Regions from separate parts of the Streptomyces sp. Z423-1 genome, predicted to be linked through region 1. Evidence: riboswitches for the same ligand, from Rfam matches in the RefSeq annotation. Region 1 holds a riboswitch; the other holds the start of a gene.
The links. A riboswitch is a leader RNA that binds a small molecule or an ion and turns the genes downstream of it on or off. The one in region 1 is predicted to bind cyclic di-AMP.
Positions count from the first base shown of each region.

Region 1 (8,804 bases):
TACGTCGTGCAGATGCGCGAGCAGCGCCCGCCAGTCGAGGGTGTCGCCGAGCGCGACGACGTCCGCCGCGACGGGCGTCTCCTTGAGGCGCAGGGCGCCCTCCGTCGTCGTACAGACGACCCTTTCGCCGCCCGTGTGCCAGAAGTTGGCGGTCGGGTCCAGGTCGCCGGAGCCGCTGACCGTGACCTTCAAGGGGTACTCCGGCTTCCCCGCCGCCACCCGGGCCGCCCGTCGCTCGGGGGAGTTGACCAGCAGCCGGGGGTTGTCGGCGCGGATCGTGCCGGCGCCGACGAGGATCGCGTCGACGGACGCGCGGACCTCGTCGACCCGGTCGAAGTCGGCCGGGCTGGACAGGAGGAGGCGTTCGGGGCCGGTGTCGTCCAGGTAGCCGTCGAGGGAGACGGCGGCGGACAGGAGGACGTAGGGGTAGGGCATGGGCGCACTCCACCTCGGGGCCGGTGGACCGGGGAGGACCGGCGGGCTTGGTTCAAGTTTTAAGCAAATCTACACTGGTGCCATGACGACTCGCTGGCTCACCCCGGAGGAGCAGCGCGCCTGGCGCGCGTACATGGGAGCCACCCTCCTCCTGGAGGACGCGCTCGACCGGCAGCTCCAGCAGGAGGCCGGCATGCCGCACCTGTACTACTCCATCCTCGCCAACCTCTCCGAGACCCCGGAACGCCGCCTCCGGATGACCGATCTCGCGGAGAAGCTGAAGATCACCCGCAGCCGGCTGACGTACGCCGTCACCCGGCTGGAGAAGGACGGGCTGGTACGGCGCGAGGAGTGCCGCTGGGACAAGCGGGGCAGCGTGGCCGCGCTGACGGACGAGGGGATGGCCGTGGTGGAGCGGCTGGCGCCGGGGCATGTGGAGACGGTGCGCGCGACGTTGTTCGATCATCTGAGCCCGGAGCAGGTGGGGCAGTTGGAGGAGATCTTCACCGGGATCGCGCAGGCCCTGCAAGGGGATGAGGGGCGCAGCGCGGCGGGGGATGTGCCGTGGCGGCGGCGGTCGTCGCCGTGCTCGTGAGGGCGGCTGATGGGGCCCCATGAGGTGGGTCATAAAAATGTTGCTTCAACTTTAAAGCATGGCGTAGGGTCTCCGATCGAAGGGCTGCTTCAAAACTGAAACACATGACCCCGGAGACCCGTATGCCCGACTTCCCTGCCGCCGCGCCGCGCGCCCGCGTCCGGGTACCGCTGCGCTTCCACGACGGCTACAGCGTCGACGCCGACCTGGTCACCTTCCACGGCCTGACCGACGGCCAGGAACACGTCGCCGTCGTCCTCGGCGATCCCGGCCCCCGCCCCCTCGTACGCCTGCACTCCGAATGCCTCACCGGCGACGTCTTCGGCTCCGCCCGCTGCGACTGCGGCCCCCAGCTGCGCGAGGCGGTCGAGCGCATCGCGGCCCGCGGCGGCGTGCTGCTCTACCTCCGCCAGGAGGGGCGCGGCATCGGCCTCTACAACAAGCTCGACGCGTACGCCCTTCAGGACCAGGGCCTCGACACGTACGAGGCGAATGCCGCGCTCGGCCTCCCGGAGGACGCCCGCGACTACACGGCGGCCGCCCAGATGCTCCGCGCCCTGTCCATCACGGACCTGGACCTGCTGTCCAACAACCCCGACAAGGCCGACCAGCTCCGCGGCCTCGGCATCACCGTCCACGACCGCGTCCCCACCGGCGTCTTCACGACCGCCCACAACGTCCGCTACCTGCGCGCCAAGGTCCTCCAGACCCAGCACACCCTGCCGCTGGCGGAGCTGAACGCGGGGTGAGCGGGGTGCTCGGGTCCGGCACTGCTCCGCCCCGGGACTACTCGGCCCCGGGTTCGAAGTCCTCCACGAAGTAGCTGTCGTGCCGGATGCGGAACTGCTTGAGTTCCTCGCCACCGCGCTGCGCCATCTCGGCGACCCGCTCGAAGTACTCCTCGCGGGGGGCGCCCGGGGAGAAGAGCAGAAGCATGGACATGGGCTCGTCGGTCACGTTCTTGAAGGCGTGCAGGCCGCCGACCGGTACGTACAGGAAGTCGCCCGCGCGGCCCGTGACCCACTTCTCGCCGTTGTAGAGCTCCAGTTCGCCCGAGAGGATGTAGAAGGACTCCGACATCGCCCGGTGGAAGTGGGTCTTTGCCCCGGCGGATCGTGCACCCAACTCCACCTTGTACAGACCGAATTCGCCGCCGGTCGACTCATGGGTGGCGAGGTAGTGCGTCGAGCCGCCGGGTGAGGAGACGTCCGGCGGGGTGCCGGCCGGGCGGAAGACCGCGTTCACTTCACCCTTGTCGCCGCGGTAGCGGGGCTCCGGGTACTCGAGGTGTTCCGGGTACGACATGATGCGCTCCCTTCGGCAGGCCTGCACCGACTCCTTCCGGCAGGCCTCCACCGACATCGTGGCTCCCACGTCCGAACGGCGACATCGGCCCATTGGCTGATCTTGACGGGCCGGGGAATGAGGGCCGGGGACCTACGGCCGAGGACATAGGGCCGCAGCAGCACGCATCGCAGAAGGCCCGCGCGGCTTCACCGAGGGTGGAGGCGGGGGAGAGGTCCAGCGCCGCGTCGGGCAGTACGACGCCGAACTCCTCCTCGGCGGCCACGACGAGTTCCCTCAGGGCCAGCGAGTCCATGCCGAGACTCTCGAAGGTGGCCTCCGAGGTCACCCGGCTCCGGCTCACCGGCACGTCGAGGTGGTGGACGAGCAGCGCGACCAGCGGCTCGGGCAACTCGGTCCGTCCCGCGATCTGGATCATACGGAGGGGCTCCTGTTCGGTCTCCGAGCCGTTCTTTCTTCATAAGGAACGCCCGACCCGGGCGACCGGCCACGGCTCGATCGGGTGGTCCCCGAGCGGCTGGAAATCGCTGGTCAGCGGGGCGGACGGAAGCTGTGGCGCGTCCGGCCCCGCGCATGGCGTACACTGGTGACACACCGACGCGGGGTGGAGCAGCTCGGTAGCTCGCTGGGCTCATAACCCAGAGGTCGCAGGTTCAAATCCTGTCCCCGCTACTGAAGGCCCGGGGCCGGAATCCAGATCATGGATTCCGGCCCCGAGTCGTTTACCGCCGACGCCCGTCACCAGGGGTGAGCGAGCAAACGCCCTCCGCATAACAACTGACACACAGTCAGATGCGATTACGGTCCTGAACGCCGGTCAACTCGCCCGATTTTCGCCGTTCATGGCCTGTACGTCCCGGCAGAAAACGTTAATGATCAAGCGGAACGGCTTGGAAATCAGGCCTCGGTTCTATTAACGTCCGATAACACAGCGCGGTCGTCCCAGCCGTCACAAGAGGCGGCTCCGTGCGCACGCGCCGAATCCCGCGCGGGGCCCTCACCGGCCACACAAGGGAACCGGGGAACCACCACCTTGGGGTGAATCGGGCGTATGCCGCCGTAGCAGTACGGCTGGTTTACGCGCGTAGGAGACCTTCCTGCTCCGAACCCGTCAGCTAACCCGGTAGGCGAGAAGGAAGGAAAGGAGTACGCCCACGTGGCGTCCAACCGGCCTGCCCCACAAGCCCCGTCCGTGCCTGGCCAGCGCACCGCCGACAGCACCGACACGTTCGTGTACGGCGCACCGCGCACCGACGAGGGCCCGTGGGAGGAGTGGAACCCCACCGCGGAGTCCATCCGTCCCGTACGCGGCCGGCATCGTGTCTCCAAGCAGCGCGGCGGCGGACTCGCCCGCAGCTCCACCGTTCTCGGCGTCGGCGTCATAGCCGCGGTCGGCGCGGGCGGCATGGCCAGCGCGAACACCGGCAAGCCGCCGGTGTCGATCTCCCTGCCCGACCTGCCCTCCGTGGGCGCGCTGATATCCGACGACGACTCCGACTCCGCCGAGACCAAGGCCGCGAGCGCCCCGCTCAGCAGCCTCGGCACGACCGCCGCGGACACCGCGGAGGGCACCACCGACGCCGGTGAGGCGCTGCGCGCCCGCATCATCGCGCAGGCCGAGCAGCAGCAGGAGCAGGTCGAGAGCAAGGCCGCCGCCGAGGCCGCGGCGGCCGCCGAGAAGGCCGCCGCGGAGGCCGCCGCCAAGGCGGAGAAGGAGGCCCAGGAGAAGGCCGCCGCCGCCAAGGCCAAGGCCGAGGAGGAGGCCCGCGAGAAGGCCGAGGCCGAGCGGCTCGCCGCGCTGGCCAGGCAGTACACGCTGCCGACCTCCTCGTACACCATCACCTCCACCTTCGGCCAGGCCGGCGCCCTGTGGTCGTCCGGCTACCACACCGGCCTCGACTTCGCCGCGCCGAGCGGCACGCCCATCAAGGCCGTCCACAGCGGCACCATCACCGAGGCGGGCTGGAGCGGGTCGTACGGCTACAAGACCGTGCTCACCCTCGACGACGGCACCGAGATCTGGTACGCCCACCAGTCCTCGATCGGCGTCAGCGTCGGCCAGAAGGTCACCACGGGCGATGTGATCGGCCGCGTGGGCGCGACGGGCAATGTGACCGGGGCGCACCTGCACCTGGAGGTGCACACCGGCGGCTCCGGCGGCATCGACCCGCTGGCCTGGCTGCGCAGCAAGGGCCTCAACCCCTGAGACGCGCTTCTCTCGAACCCCGGCGGTCCTGACGGCAACCCCCCCGACGTCAGGGCTGCCGGTTTCCGCTGTCCCCAGCCCTGTACGGGCCTACGACCGATACGGGTTGTACGCCGGGTAGGGGTAGGGCCCCGTCGGCCCGTGCCCCGGTGCCCAGCCGTACACCGGCGGCATCATCACCGGCGGCGGCGGCGCTGTCACCCGTGCCGCGTACTCCAGCGCCGGGCGGGCGATCTCGCGGCGGTTCCACAGCTCCTGGAGCAGCTCGCGCTCCCGTACGACGAAGTCCGCGCGGGCGCGGCCCCGGCGGCCCCGATGCCGTAGGAAGGCCAGCGACGTGGCGTACGCCTCGTACTGCGCGACCGCCCGGGCGGCCGGCTTGCCGAGGTGGTGGCCGGCGTACTCGCGGGCCAGCCGACGCGCCCGCATCGAGCCCAGGGCGAACGGTTCGGCGGGCGAGAGCCAGCCGGCGACGACGTAGGCCGGGAGCTCCTCGCGGACCGTGCGCAGCTCCCGTTGCCGCGTCCAGATCACCAGCCACGTCAGCAGCCCGAACGCGGGCACCATGAAGCCGCCGTACACCGCGAAGAAGCCGTAGTCGCCGAAGGTCGCCGAGCCGTTCCAGAAGGCGTGCATGCCCATCGCGAGCAGCAGCCCGGCCGGGGGCAGCAGGATGCGGCGCAGCCGCTGGCGCTCCCCGGCGAGCGCGGCGAATCCGAAGCCGATGCCGGTGAGCACCGTGAACAGGGGGTGCGCGAACGGCGACATGATGACCCGCACGAAGAAGGTCGCGGCGGTCACGGAGGCGATCCCGCTGTGGCCGGCCAGCTGGTCGGTGCCGAAGGCGGTGCCGAGGTAGAGGATGTTCTCGGTGAAGGCGAAGCCGGTGGCGGTGACACCGGCGATCACGACGCCGTCGAGGATGCCGGTGAAGTCGCGGCGCCGGAAGAGGAAGAGCAGCAGGATCGCGGCCGCCTTGGCGGACTCCTCCACGATCGGGGCTATGACCGTGGCGCCCCAGGTGTCGGCGCTGGTCGGGTCGGCGGTCGCGGTGGCTATCCATCTCGTCGCGAAGCTGTTGGCGATGATCGCGATCAGCGCGGCCGCGCAGGCACCCCAGGAGAAGGCGAACAGCAGGTTCCGCCAGGGGCCGGGCTCGACCCGGTCCAGCCAGCGGAAGGCGGCTATGAGCAGCGGCACGGGCAGGATCGCGAGGCCCAGGCCGACCAGGAAGCCCTCGGTGCCGGTCTGTTCCCGGACCAGGGCGAGGATCACCAGGCCGGACAGCGTCAGCAGCGTGATCAGCGCGCCGTACCGCACCCAGCGCTTCTGCCACCAGTGCGCGTGCCGCAGGGGGCCGCCGGTGGGGATGCCGGGGTTCGTCGGGTACGGGGGACTGATCGCCACGGCATTGACCCTAACGAGGGAAGATTCGAACGAGGGAGGGATTTACGGCTGACCTTCGCGCCGGTCTTACGGTCGACCTTCACGCTGGTCGTCGTGCGGTACGCGGCGGAAGAGCAGGTCGCGCACCACATGACCCTTGTCCAGACCCTGGCCCTCGAAACGGGTGAGCGGGCGGAATTCGGGGCGCGGCGCGAAACCTCCGTCGGGCCGGGTGTTCTCGAAGGCGGGGTGCGCGGTGAGCACTTTCAGCATCTGCTCGGCGTACGGCTCCCAGTCGGTCGCGCAGTGCAGGATCGCGCCCGGCTTCAGGCGGCTCGCGGCGAGGGTGAGGAAGTCCGGCTGGATCAGCCGGCGCTTGTGGTGCCGCTTCTTGGGCCAGGGGTCGGGGAAGAAGACGCGCAGCCCGTCGAGGGAGTCGGGGGTGAGCATCTCGCGCAGCAGGATGATGGCGTCGCCGTTGGCCACCCGGATGTTGCTGAGGCCGCCCTGGTCGGCGAGGTTGAGCAGATTGCCCTGGCCGGGGGTGTGTACGTCCACGGCGAGGATGTTGGTGTCCGGGTCGGCTGCGGCCATCCGGGCGGTGGCCTCGCCCATGCCGAAGCCGATCTCCAGCACGACGGGGCTGCCGTTGCCGAACAGCTCGCCGAGGTCGAGGACCTGCCGCCCGTCGATGTCCAGCCCCCACTTGGGCCAGAGCCGCTGCAACGCGTCCGCCTGCCCCGCGGTCACCCGGCTCCGCCTCGGCTGGAAACTCCGGATCCGCCGCTCGAAGTGCGAGCCGGCGGGGTCCGCCCTGGGGCCGTCCGGGAAGCGCGGTTCACCCTTGGCCCGGGTGTGACGGATGCCGCCGTCGGGGGCGTGGTGGGGGGCTTCGGGGGTGTTGAGGGAGTCAGACACAGTGGGTTCGATTTTACGGGGTTCGGGTGCGGGCGGGTTCGCGCGCGGGGGTCGTGGGGCCGCGGGGGCTGCGGAGTCGGCCGCGGGGGCTGCGGACGGGCATGCGGGAGTTGCTGTACGAGGCTCATGCCCGGCCCAGTGCGTTCAGTGCCCGCCGGGCCACCTCCCGGCCGATCGGCAGGGAGGCCGTCGCCGCGGGGGACGGGGCGTTCAGGACGTGCACGGCCCGCGCACCCTCGTGGATCAGGAAGTCGTCCACCAGCGTGCCGTCCCGGAGCACGGCCTGGGCCCGTACCCCGGCCGCCGCCGGGACCAGGTCCTCCTCCGTCACCGCGGGCATCAGCCGCCGCACCGCCTCGGTGAACGCCGCCTTCGACACCGACCGCCACAGCTCCCCGCCCCCGTACCGCCAGTGCCGGCCCGCTATCCGCCACGCGCCGGGCCAGGCCAGCGTCCGGGCCAGCTCCCGGGGCCGGACCACGCCCCAGCCGTAGCCCTCGCGGGCGAGCGCCGGTACGGCGTTGGGGCCGACGTGGACGCCGCCGTCGATGCCGCGCGTGAGGTGCACGCCGAGGAACGGGAACGCCGGGTCGGGGACCGGATAGACCAGGCCGCGCACCAGCTCGGGCCGCGCCAGCTCGTAGTACTCCCCCCGGAACGGGACGATCCGCATGCCGGGGTCGTCCCCGGTCATCCGGGCCACCTCGTCGCAGTACAGCCCGGCGCAGTTCACCAGCACCCGCCCGCGCACCACGGCCCCGTCCGCCGTCCGCACGGCAACCCCCAGCTCGGGGCGCCGGTCGATGCGCACCACCTCCGCGCCGTACCGGATCTCGGCCCCGGACGACTCGGCCAGCTGCCGCGCGACCGCGACGAAGTCGCACACCCCGGTCGTCCCGACGTGTATCGCCGCCAGGCCCCGCACCTGAGGCTCGTACTCCGCGATCTGGGCCGCGACCAGCTCCCGTACCGGAATGCCGTTCTCCCGGCCGCGCTGCACGAGCGCGTGCAGCCGGGGCAGCTCCGCGCGCTCGGTGGCGACGATCAGCTTGCCGGTGACGGCGTGCGCGATGTCGTACTCCGCGCAGAACTTGACCATCTCCGCCGCGCCCCGCACCGCGTAGCGCGCCTTGAGCGAGCCGGGGCGGTAGTAGATCCCGCTGTGGATGACGCCGCTGTTGCGCCCCGTCTGGTGCCGGGCGGGCCCCGCCTCCTTCTCCAGCACGGTCACCCGCGTCCCCGGCGCGGCACGCGTGATCGCGTACGCCGCCGACAGCCCGACGATCCCGCCGCCGACCACCAGCACGTCACAGTCATAGGCGCCCGCCCGCACCCGCACCACCTCCCGCTATCGATAGTGCACTGCGCCACTGACAACGCCGAGAAACCTGCCCGCCCCCTATCGGGGCCGCAGGCCCCATAAGGGGCGCGGGGAACGGCGCGAGCAACCCCCACCGGCCCGCACACCCAGCACGACATCAGCCAGGCAGACGCGAGGGGACCCTGCCCTACGCGGGCGCCATCAGCAGAGGCCGAGCCCGCTCCCGCAACTCCACCACCCGCGGCTCATCCCCATACGGCTCCAGCCGATGCAGCAAATCCCGCACATACTCCGTGGTCCGCGCGGACGATATCCGCCCCGCGACCTCCACCGCCCGCACCCCCTGCTCGCACGCCGCATCCAGGTTCCCGGACTCCAGTTCGGCAACCGCGGACACGACAAGCCGCAGCCCGTGCGAGCGGACGAACTCCTCCGTCGGCTTCGACAACGCCTGCTCGGTGAACCGCCGTACCTGCCGCGGCGCCTTCAGGTCCCGGTAGCACTCCGCCGCGTCGGCGGCGAAGCGGTCGTAGGAGTAGAAACCCAGCCAGGACGGGTCATGGTCGCCGTCGCGAGATCGTTCCAGCCAGCCCTCGGCCGCCTTCAGGGCGGCCCCGGCGGCCTGGGCGTCACCCGCG
Region 1 is NZ_CP053109.1:4,963,054-4,971,857, forward strand. It holds gene HJD23_RS22180 (dihydrofolate reductase family protein) at 1-435, opposite strand, end outside; gene HJD23_RS22185 (MarR family transcriptional regulator) at 518-1,030, shown strand; gene ribA (GTP cyclohydrolase II) at 1,153-1,779, shown strand; gene HJD23_RS22195 (cupin domain-containing protein) at 1,817-2,335, opposite strand; gene HJD23_RS22200 (phosphopantetheine-binding protein) at 2,277-2,753, opposite strand; tRNA gene HJD23_RS22205 (tRNA-Met) at 2,934-3,007, shown strand; cyclic di-AMP (ydaO/yuaA leader) riboswitch at 3,301-3,480, shown strand; gene HJD23_RS22210 (M23 family metallopeptidase) at 3,492-4,541, shown strand; gene HJD23_RS22215 (PrsW family intramembrane metalloprotease) at 4,632-5,948, opposite strand; gene trmB (tRNA (guanosine(46)-N7)-methyltransferase TrmB) at 6,015-6,845, opposite strand; gene lhgO (L-2-hydroxyglutarate oxidase) at 6,970-8,187, opposite strand; gene HJD23_RS22230 (MFS transporter) at 8,354-8,804, opposite strand, start outside.

Region 2 (8,804 bases), 660 kb from region 1:
TAGAACTCCTCGCGCGGAGACTCCAGGGCGCCGAGCGCGACGACCTCGCGCTTGAGGAACATGCCGAGCGTCCAGTCGGCGAAGACGCGGATCTTGCGGTTCCAGGTCGGCATCGCCATGCCGTGGTAGCCGCGGTGCATGTACCAGGCCAGGCGCCCGCGCAGCTTGATCTTCATCTTGCCCATGACGATCATCGCCACGCCCTTGTGCAGGCCGAGACCCGCCACCGCGCCCTTGTTGGCGTGGCTGTACTCCTTCTGCGGGAAGCCCCGCATCCCGGAGACCACGTTGTCGCCGAGCACCTTGGCCTGGCGCAGCGCGTGCTGGGCGTTCGGCGGGCACCAGGCGTTCTCCACGCCGGCCTTGCGGGCGGCGAGGTCGGGCACCTGGGCGTTGTCGCCCGCGGCCCAGATGTAGTCCGTGCCCTTGACCTGGAGCGTCGGCTCGCAGTCGATGTGACCGCGCGGGCCGAGCGGGAGGCCGTAGCGGGCCAGCGCCGGGTTCGGCTTGACGCCCGCCGTCCAGACCACGGTGTTGGCGTCGACCTCGAGGCCGTTCTTCAGCACCACGTGACCGTCGACGCAGGAGTCCATGGAGGTGGAGAGGTAGACCTCCACGCCCCGGCTCTCCAGGTGCTCCTTGCCGTACGTGCCGAGCTTGGGCCCGACCTCGGGAAGGATCTTGTCGGCGGCGTCGACGAGGATGAAGCGCATGTCCTCGCGGGACACGTTGGTGTAGTACTTGGCCGCGTCCCGGGCCATGTCCTCGACCTCACCGATGGTCTCCGCACCGGCGAAGCCTCCGCCGACGAAGACGAAGGTGAGCGCCTTGCGGCGGATCTCCTCGTCGGTCGTGGAGTCGGCCTTGTCGAGCTGCTCGAGGACGTGGTTGCGCAGGCCGATGGCCTCCTCGATGCCCTTCATGCCGATGCCCTGCTCGGCGAGGCCGGGGATCGGGAAGGTGCGGGAGACCGCGCCGAGCGCTACGACGAGGTAGTCGAAGGGAAGCTCGTACGCCTCGCCGACCAGCGGGGCGATGGTGGCGACCTTGCGGTCCTGGTCGATGGTGGTGACCCGGCCGGTGAGCACCTCCGCCTTGGGCAGCACGCGTCGCAGCGGGACGACGACGTGGCGCGGGGAGATGTTGCCGGCGGCGGTTTCGGGGAGGAAGGGCTGGTAGGTCATGTACGACCGGGGGTCGACGACCGTGACGGTCGCCTCGCCGTAGCGCATCTTCTTCAGGATGCGCCGAGCCGCGTACAGGCCTACGTACCCACCGCCTACTACGAGGATCCTGGGACGCTCCGTGGTGCTCATGCCATCGAGTATCCACCCGCCCTGGAGGGGTAGCTCGTGCGCCCCTTCACAAGCTTCCCCACGCCCTCTGCTACACTGCGCGGCCCGCGTGACCGAGATCATGGCGGCCGAGGGGAACCATCGTGTAGGGCCGACCGTTGTCAAGGCCGCGTGAGCTGCCTCTCTGGGGTTCTGAGCCCTCTGTGAGCGGGCCGAAACCCCGCTCCGGCGGGGAGACCCAGGAGCACCCTTACACCAGCCATCTGAACATGTTCAAGTGCGCGTTCACCCCTCGGAAGGGTCAACGGGCACCCATCCGTGGTCCGACGGGGCCGAATTCCTTGTGAAGAACTTCACGAACTTTCTTCGGCGGGCGTCTCCGAGGGGCCGCCGAGAGGGCCGGAAGGCCCCCTCGGACGCGCTCATACGCCGGCCGACCTGCTCAGCCGATGGCTACTGACCAGTAGAAACGGCGTCCTCCGCCACCTTGAACGCGATGCCGTCCAGGATGTCGTGCTCGCTCACCACGACCTCCCCGGCGCCGATCCGTTCCATGATCGAGAGCAGCACCAGCGCTCCCGCCGCGATGACGTCGACTCGCCCCGGATGCATGGAGGGTACGGCCGCACGCTCGGCGTGGGTGGAGTGCAGAAGCCAGTCGGTGATCTCGCGGACCCGGTCCAGGGTGACCCGGGAGTGGTGGATGCGGGTCGAGTCGTACTCGGGCAGGTCCTGGGCGATCGCCGACACCGTGGTGACCGAACCGGCGAGCCCCACCAGCGTCTTCGCCTCCCGCAGCGGCACCGTCCGCTCGGCGAGGTCGAGGGCCGCCTCGATGTCGGCCCGCATCGCCGCGATCTGCTCCTCGGAGGGCGGGTCGGAGACGACGCCGTCGCGGACCAGGTGACGCTCGGTCATCCGCACGCAGCCGACGTCCACGGAGCGCGCCGCGCGGACGTGCTCCTCGCCGACGACGAACTCGGTCGACCCGCCGCCGATGTCCACCACGAGGTAGGGCTTGGGCAGGTGATCGTGCTCCGCCAGCTCCTTCGTCGCGCCCGTGAAGGAGAACTCGGCCTCCTGGTCCCCGGTGACGACCTCGGGCTCGACACCCAGGATGTCCATGACCCCGCGCACGAACTCGTCCCGGTTCTCGGCGTCCCGGGAGGCGGACGTGGCGACGAAGCGGAGCCGCTCGGCGCCGTGCTCCTTGATGATCGCCGCATAGTCGCGGCAGGCGGCGAAGGTGCGCTCCAGCGCCTCGGGGGCGAGCCGGCCCGTACGGTCGACGCCCTGGCCGAGGCGCACGATGGTCATACGGCGGTCCAGATCGACGAGTTCCCCGGTGGCCGGGTCGGCATCGGCGACGAGGAGCCGGATGGAGTTCGTACCGCAGTCGATGGCGGCCACACGGGTCACTGGTCGTCCTCCTCGTTCGCCCCGGAGTCCGCCACGGACACACACGGCCCCTTGCGCCACCACTCCGGCAGCATGGCCAGGGCCTCGTCGCCGAGCGGGTTCACGCCCGGCCCGGCCGCCAGGGAGTGGGCGACCAGCACGTGCAGGCACTTCACCCGGTCCGGCATGCCGCCAGCGCTCGGAAAGCCCTTCAGCTCCTCGATCTCGTCCCGGCGCCGGATGTAGTCCTCGTGCGCGGCGCGGTACGCGGCGGCGAGCTCCGGGTCGGTCTCCAGCCGGGCCGTCATCTCCTTCATCACGCCCTCGGCCTCCAGTGTGCCGATGGCGGACGAGGCCCGCGGGCACGTCAGGTAGTACAGCGTCGGGAAGGGAGTGCCGTCGGGCAGCCGCGGGGCGGTCTCCACGACGTCCGGCTGCCCGCACGGGCACCGGTGCGCGATCGCGCGCAGTCCGCGCGGCGGCCGCCCGAGCTGCTGCTTGAAGGCCTCGACGTCCGCGTCGGTGGGCTCGGTGCGCGGGGTGGGCGGCGGGGGCGTTTGCATGACGTTCTTTCTCTTGTGGTCACTGGTCGGAGGCGTCCGACTTGTCGACGCCGTCCCAGACGTTCGTGTACCAGGGGCGGTCGGCCACACCCAGGTCGGTGCGCGACTGCTTGACCGCGTCCGGGTCGATCATGATGTAGCCGGTCTCGTCGGGCATGACGTAGTGCAGCCGCTCACGGATCTGCTGCTCCGCGTACGCGTCGTCCTGCCAACGTGCCTTGAGATCGCGCAGTTCCTCGACCCGCTGCCGGGCCTGTTCCTTCTGCCGCTGCAGGTCGGCGATCTCGGCGCGCTGGGCGACGTACTGCCTTATCGGGTAGGCGAGGGCGACGACCAGGGAACAGACGACGAGGGCGAGCAGGGCGGCGCGGCCGGTGAGCCGGGAGCGGCGGGCCTGGCGGCGGGTCTGCGAACGGTAGACGCGGGCCGCCGTCTGCTCGCCGAGCAGACGGATCCTGGTCGCGGTGGAGAAACGGTCCCGGTCTCTCACGGCCATCTGGCTTCCGCCTCCCGTCCACGCGCGTACGTCCCCGCACACGGTACGGGACCGGGTACGGGGACGTACGTACGACGCTGCCTACTGGTGTCAGCCAGGGTGTCGGCCGGGTGTCAGCTGTCAGCCCTTGAAGCGGGGGAACGCGCTGCGGCCGGCGTACACCGCGGCGTCGTCGAGGATCTCCTCGATGCGCAGCAGCTGGTTGTACTTGGCGACGCGCTCGGAGCGGGCCGGGGCGCCGGTCTTGATCTGGCCGCAGTTGGTGGCGACGGCGAGGTCGGCGATCGTGACGTCCTCGGTCTCGCCGGAGCGGTGGGACATCATGCACTTGAAGCCGTTGCGCTGGGCCAGCTCGACGGCGTCCAGCGTCTCGGTCAGCGAGCCGATCTGGTTGACCTTGACCAGCAGGGCGTTGGCCGCGCCCTCCTCGATGCCGCGGGCGAGGCGCTCGGGGTTGGTGACGAACAGGTCGTCGCCGACGAGCTGGACCTTGTCACCGAGCTTGGCGGTGATGGTCTTCCAGCCCTCCCAGTCGTCCTCGAACAGCGGGTCCTCGATGGAGACCAGCGGGTACGCCTCGACCAGCTCGGCGTAGTACTCGGTCATCTCGGTGGCCGAGCGCTCCTTGCCCTCGAAGACGTAGACGCCGTCCTTGTAGAACTCGGACGCGGCCACGTCGAGCGCGAGGGCGATCTGCTCGCCGGGGGTGTAGCCGGCCTCCTTGATGGCCTCGAGGATGAGGTCGAGGGCGGCGCGGTTGGAGTCCAGGTTCGGGGCGAAGCCGCCCTCGTCGCCGAGGCCGGTGGCCAGGCCCTTGCTCTTCAGGACCTTCTTCAGGGTGTGGTAGACCTCGGCGCCCCAGCGCAGGGCCTCGGAGAAGGACTCCGCGCCGATCGGGGCGATCATGAACTCCTGGATGTCCACGTTGGAGTCGGCGTGCGAGCCGCCGTTCAGGATGTTCATCATCGGCACCGGCAGCAGGTGCGCGTTGGGGCCGCCCAGGTAGCGGAAGAGGGGGAGGTCGCTGGCCTCGGAGGCGGCGTGCGCGACGGCGAGCGAGACGCCGAGGATGGCGTTGGCGCCGAGGGAGCCCTTGTTGTCGGTGGCGTCCAGGTCGAACATCGCCTGGTCGATCAGGCGCTGCTCGGTGGCGTCGTAGCCGACCAGCTCCGGCCCGATCTGCTCGATGACGGCCAGGACGGCCTTCTCGACGCCCTTGCCGAGGTAACGGTTGGGGTCGCCGTCGCGGAGTTCGATGGCCTCGAAGGCGCCCGTGGAGGCGCCGGACGGGACGGCGGCACGACCCGTGCTGCCGTCGTCGAGGCCGACCTCGACCTCGACCGTGGGGTTGCCTCGGGAGTCCAGGATTTCCCGGGCTACGACGACGTCGATGGACGGCACGAGCATCTCCTTCGTGGATGTGACGCGGTTGAGCAGGACCGCAGCGGCTCTGCGAGACGAGCCTAACCGGCTCCGTGCGATCGGCCAGCCGGTCGCCCACCCCGTGGACGGAACCGAGAGTAAATTGTTTCCGAACGGAACAAAGACGCCGGTGCGTAACGGTGACACAAAAAGCCCCGCCCCGGTGCGTACGGGGGAACACGCACCGGGGCGGGAAGCCCGTGGGGAACGGGGGAGGAACCCTCACGGGGGTCAGCCCCTCGGACCGTAGCTGGACCCGTGTTACTTCAGGTGCAGCTGCTGGCCCGGGTAGATGAGGTCGGCGTCCTCGACGATGTCCTTGTTCAGCTCGAACAGCTTCTCCCAGCCGCCCTTGACGTCGTGCTCGGCGGCGATGGTGCTGAGCGAGTCGCCCTCGACGACCTTGTACTCGCCGTCGCCCTTCTTGACCTTGCCGCCGGTCGGGGTGGTGACCGTCTCCTTCGCGGCCGGACGCTCCTGCGAGCGGGAGGCCGACTGCTGCTCGGTCGCACGCGTGCTGGTCTCGGTGCTCTGCTGGGTGCTCTCCTGCTTGGTGCTCTGCGAGGAGCCGCTGCCGGCGGAGCCGCCGCCGGTGTAGGTGGCGTTCGACAGGCCCTTGCCGCAGTGCGGCCAGGCGCCCTTGCCCTGACCCGCGAGCACCTTCTCGGCGATCTGTATCTGCTGCGCCTTGGTGGCCCGGTCGGCCGTGGCGGCGTACTGCGTACCGCCGTACGCGGCCCAGGTCGAGGCGGAGAACTGCAGGCCGCCGTAGTAGCCGTTGCCGGTGTTGATGGACCAGTTGCCGCCGGACTCGCACTGGGCGACCGCGTCCCACTCGGAGGCGGTGGCGGCGGAGGCGTTGCCGGCCGCCATCAGCGGGGCGGCGACGGCGGCGGCGCCGGTGACGCCGACGGCGGCGATGGCGCGAGCGGTCTTGGACGGACGACGGTGCTTGCCCTTGCCGGAAAACAGCATGGTTGGATCCCCTCACCGACGCCTGCGAGGTGAGCTGTCGGGTTCGGGCCGGTTGAGTTGCCCGGCCACACCTCCGTCGGAGGCGTGGCTTCACCCCAAGCCGGTTCCGGCGCTGAGTCGCCTCAACTGCCGGGCCCGGCACTTACCTTGGGTCCCCCGCTCCTGCCTACGGCGCTTGACGCGACGACTGTTCCCGGGCAGCCGCTGGCAGGATTCGGCGTTGCGGCAACCGGGGCTCGTGTTGGCGAGCGGTCATGACCGTAGACACGCGATCGGCGGAATTTCAAAGACGATCAGGGCTTCTGAGACTCATCCCACACTTTCGCCAAACCGGACATTCGGCTCGAAGTGTGACGTGAACTCCCGCTGTTCGTGGGCCGTTTCCCGCACCTACTCGCCGGCCGACTCGACGCCGACATCCAGCGTCTGACCGGGGAGGATGAGGTCCGGGTCGGCGCCGAGGGAGTCCTTGTTCTCGGCGTAGAGGGTGGACCATCCGCCCTGCACACCAAGGGAGTCGGCGATCCCCGAGAGGCTGTCGCCCTCCCGGACGGTGTATGAACCGTCGCCTGCCGCACGGGTGGTGGCACCACTGCGCGAGGCGTGCCGCCCGGAGGATTCGACGGTACGACCGCCCGCCGCATCCTCGTTCGCGCTGCCCCCGCGGTGCTTGCCGATGCCGAGGAGAGCGCCCGTGTCGGTGAGGTTCGAGGTGCTTGGCGTGCTCGATGACACGTCAGGAGACGAGGAGAATGGGAGGGATTCGCCCGATTCGGGGGATTGGCTGAACCCGGGGAATGTGGGGGATGCGGGGGATGCGGGGGATCCGCTGGACTCGGACCCGGAGGAGGGGGTGGAGGCGCCGGAAGGGGTGGAGGGGGTGGAGGAGGTGGAGCCGGAGGACGGGGTGGATTCGGCCGATTCGGCCGATTCAGCGGATTCGGTGGGATTGATCGAATTCGTGGGTGCATCAGATCCGTTGGGCCCATTGGAACTGTTGGAGCCATTGGACCCGTTGGCCCCACTTGAGCCGTCGGGACTGCCGGTGCCACCGGAGTAGGAGCCACCGGGCGAGTTGGACAATCCAAGCGAGTTGGACAGAATGCCTGAAACGTCGGATCTCGTATCCAACGGAGTGCTCGACGCGTCACCGGCCACACCCGTGTCGACCCGGGCCGACGCGGAGTCCGTGTCGAGCCCCACGAGCGGACCGCAGGTCGCCCACGCGCCGACACCCTGGTCCGCGAGGACCTTCTCGGCGACGGCGATCTGCTGCGAACGGCTGGCCCGGTCCGCGCTCGCGGCGTAGGTGAGGCCGCCGTACTTCTCCCAGTCCGCCTGGGAGAGTTGGAGCCCGCCGTAGTACCCGTTACCCGTGTCGGCACTCCAGGAGCCACCGGTCTCGCACTCCGCGACCCGGTCCCAGGTCGTCCCGCTGGCCGCGCTCGCGCCGGTGGCGCCGAGGAGGGGAATGGCGATGGCTGAGCCGGTCACACCGGCGGCGACGACGAGAGCGGGTGCCTGGCGGGGGCGACGGTGACGACCGTTCCCGGAGAGCATGCGGGGGCCTTTCGCGAGACAGCAAGGACCTGCGGGGCGCCGATGGTGGGGTGCCGCGCTGATGGGTGAACGTATCGGCAGACGATCACTTGTCACAAGTTAATGCCGCGCAGATCACGTGAAGATCACAGAATTGAACGCGTGTCATGTTTGCGCTGGTGACTTGCGCTTGCGTCCCGCCGCTTGTGCCCCCCGGCGTGCCCCGCTTGTGCCCCGCGTGTGTGCCGGTCGGCTACGGCACGGGGGTGAACTCCACCGGCAACGTCCGCAGCCCCCGCATGATGAGCCCGCCGCGCCACCGCAGTTCGCCCGGATCCACCGCGAGTCGCAGGTCCGGCAGGCGGGTGAGGAGGGTGGCGAGCGCGGTCTGGCCCTCCAGGCGGGCGAGGGGCGCGCCGAGGCAGTAGTGGATGCCATGGCCGTAGCCGAGGTGCTGGTTGTCACGGCGGGCGAGGTCGAGGGTGTCCGGGTCCGCGAACCGCTCCGGATCCCGGTCGGCGGCGGCGAGTACGACGAGGACGGGATCGCCGGGTGCGATGTCCTGGCCGCCGATGGTGAGCGGCTGCGTGGCGAACCGCCAGGTGGCGAGCTCTACGGGGCCGTCGTAGCGGAGGAGTTCCTCGACGCCGGTTGCGAGCAGGGCGCGTTCGCCCCGGGCGAGGGACTGCTGGAGGCGGGTGCGTTGCCCGGGGTGGGTGAGGAGGGCATAGGTGCCGTTGCCGATGAGATTCACGGTGGTCTCGAAACCGGCGAACAGCAGGATGAAGGCCATGGCCGCCGCCTCGTTCTCGGTGAGGTGCTCGCCGTGGTCCGAGGCGCGGATGAGGCCGGAGATGAGGTCCTCGCCCGGGGTGGGTTCGGCGGGGAGCGCTTCGCGCTTGCGATGGATCAGCTCGGAGAGGTAGCCGCGCATCATCTTCACCGACCGCGCGACCCCGCCCCGCGGGCCCCCGCCGTGCCGGATCATCATGCCCGCCCAGTCCCGGAAGTCGTCCTGGTCCTCGCGGGGGACGCCGAGCATGTCGCAGATGGCGTAGATGGGGAGCGGGAAGGCGAACTCGTGGATGAGGTCGGCGGAGCCGTTGCGCGCGAACC
Region 2 is NZ_CP053109.1:5,623,741-5,632,544, reverse strand. It holds gene HJD23_RS25260 (NAD(P)/FAD-dependent oxidoreductase) at 1-1,316, opposite strand, end outside; gene HJD23_RS25255 (Ppx/GppA phosphatase family protein) at 1,749-2,714, opposite strand; gene HJD23_RS25250 (DUF501 domain-containing protein) at 2,711-3,256, opposite strand; gene HJD23_RS25245 (septum formation initiator family protein) at 3,276-3,752, opposite strand; gene eno (phosphopyruvate hydratase) at 3,873-5,153, opposite strand; gene HJD23_RS25235 (transglycosylase family protein) at 5,436-6,149, opposite strand; cyclic di-AMP (ydaO/yuaA leader) riboswitch at 6,154-6,333, opposite strand; gene HJD23_RS25230 (transglycosylase family protein) at 6,540-7,709, opposite strand; gene HJD23_RS25225 (cytochrome P450) at 7,942-8,804, opposite strand, start outside.
Region 2: linked by a shared signal. The riboswitch ahead of HJD23_RS25235 (transglycosylase family protein) and the one ahead of HJD23_RS22210 (M23 family metallopeptidase) in region 1 are both predicted to bind cyclic di-AMP.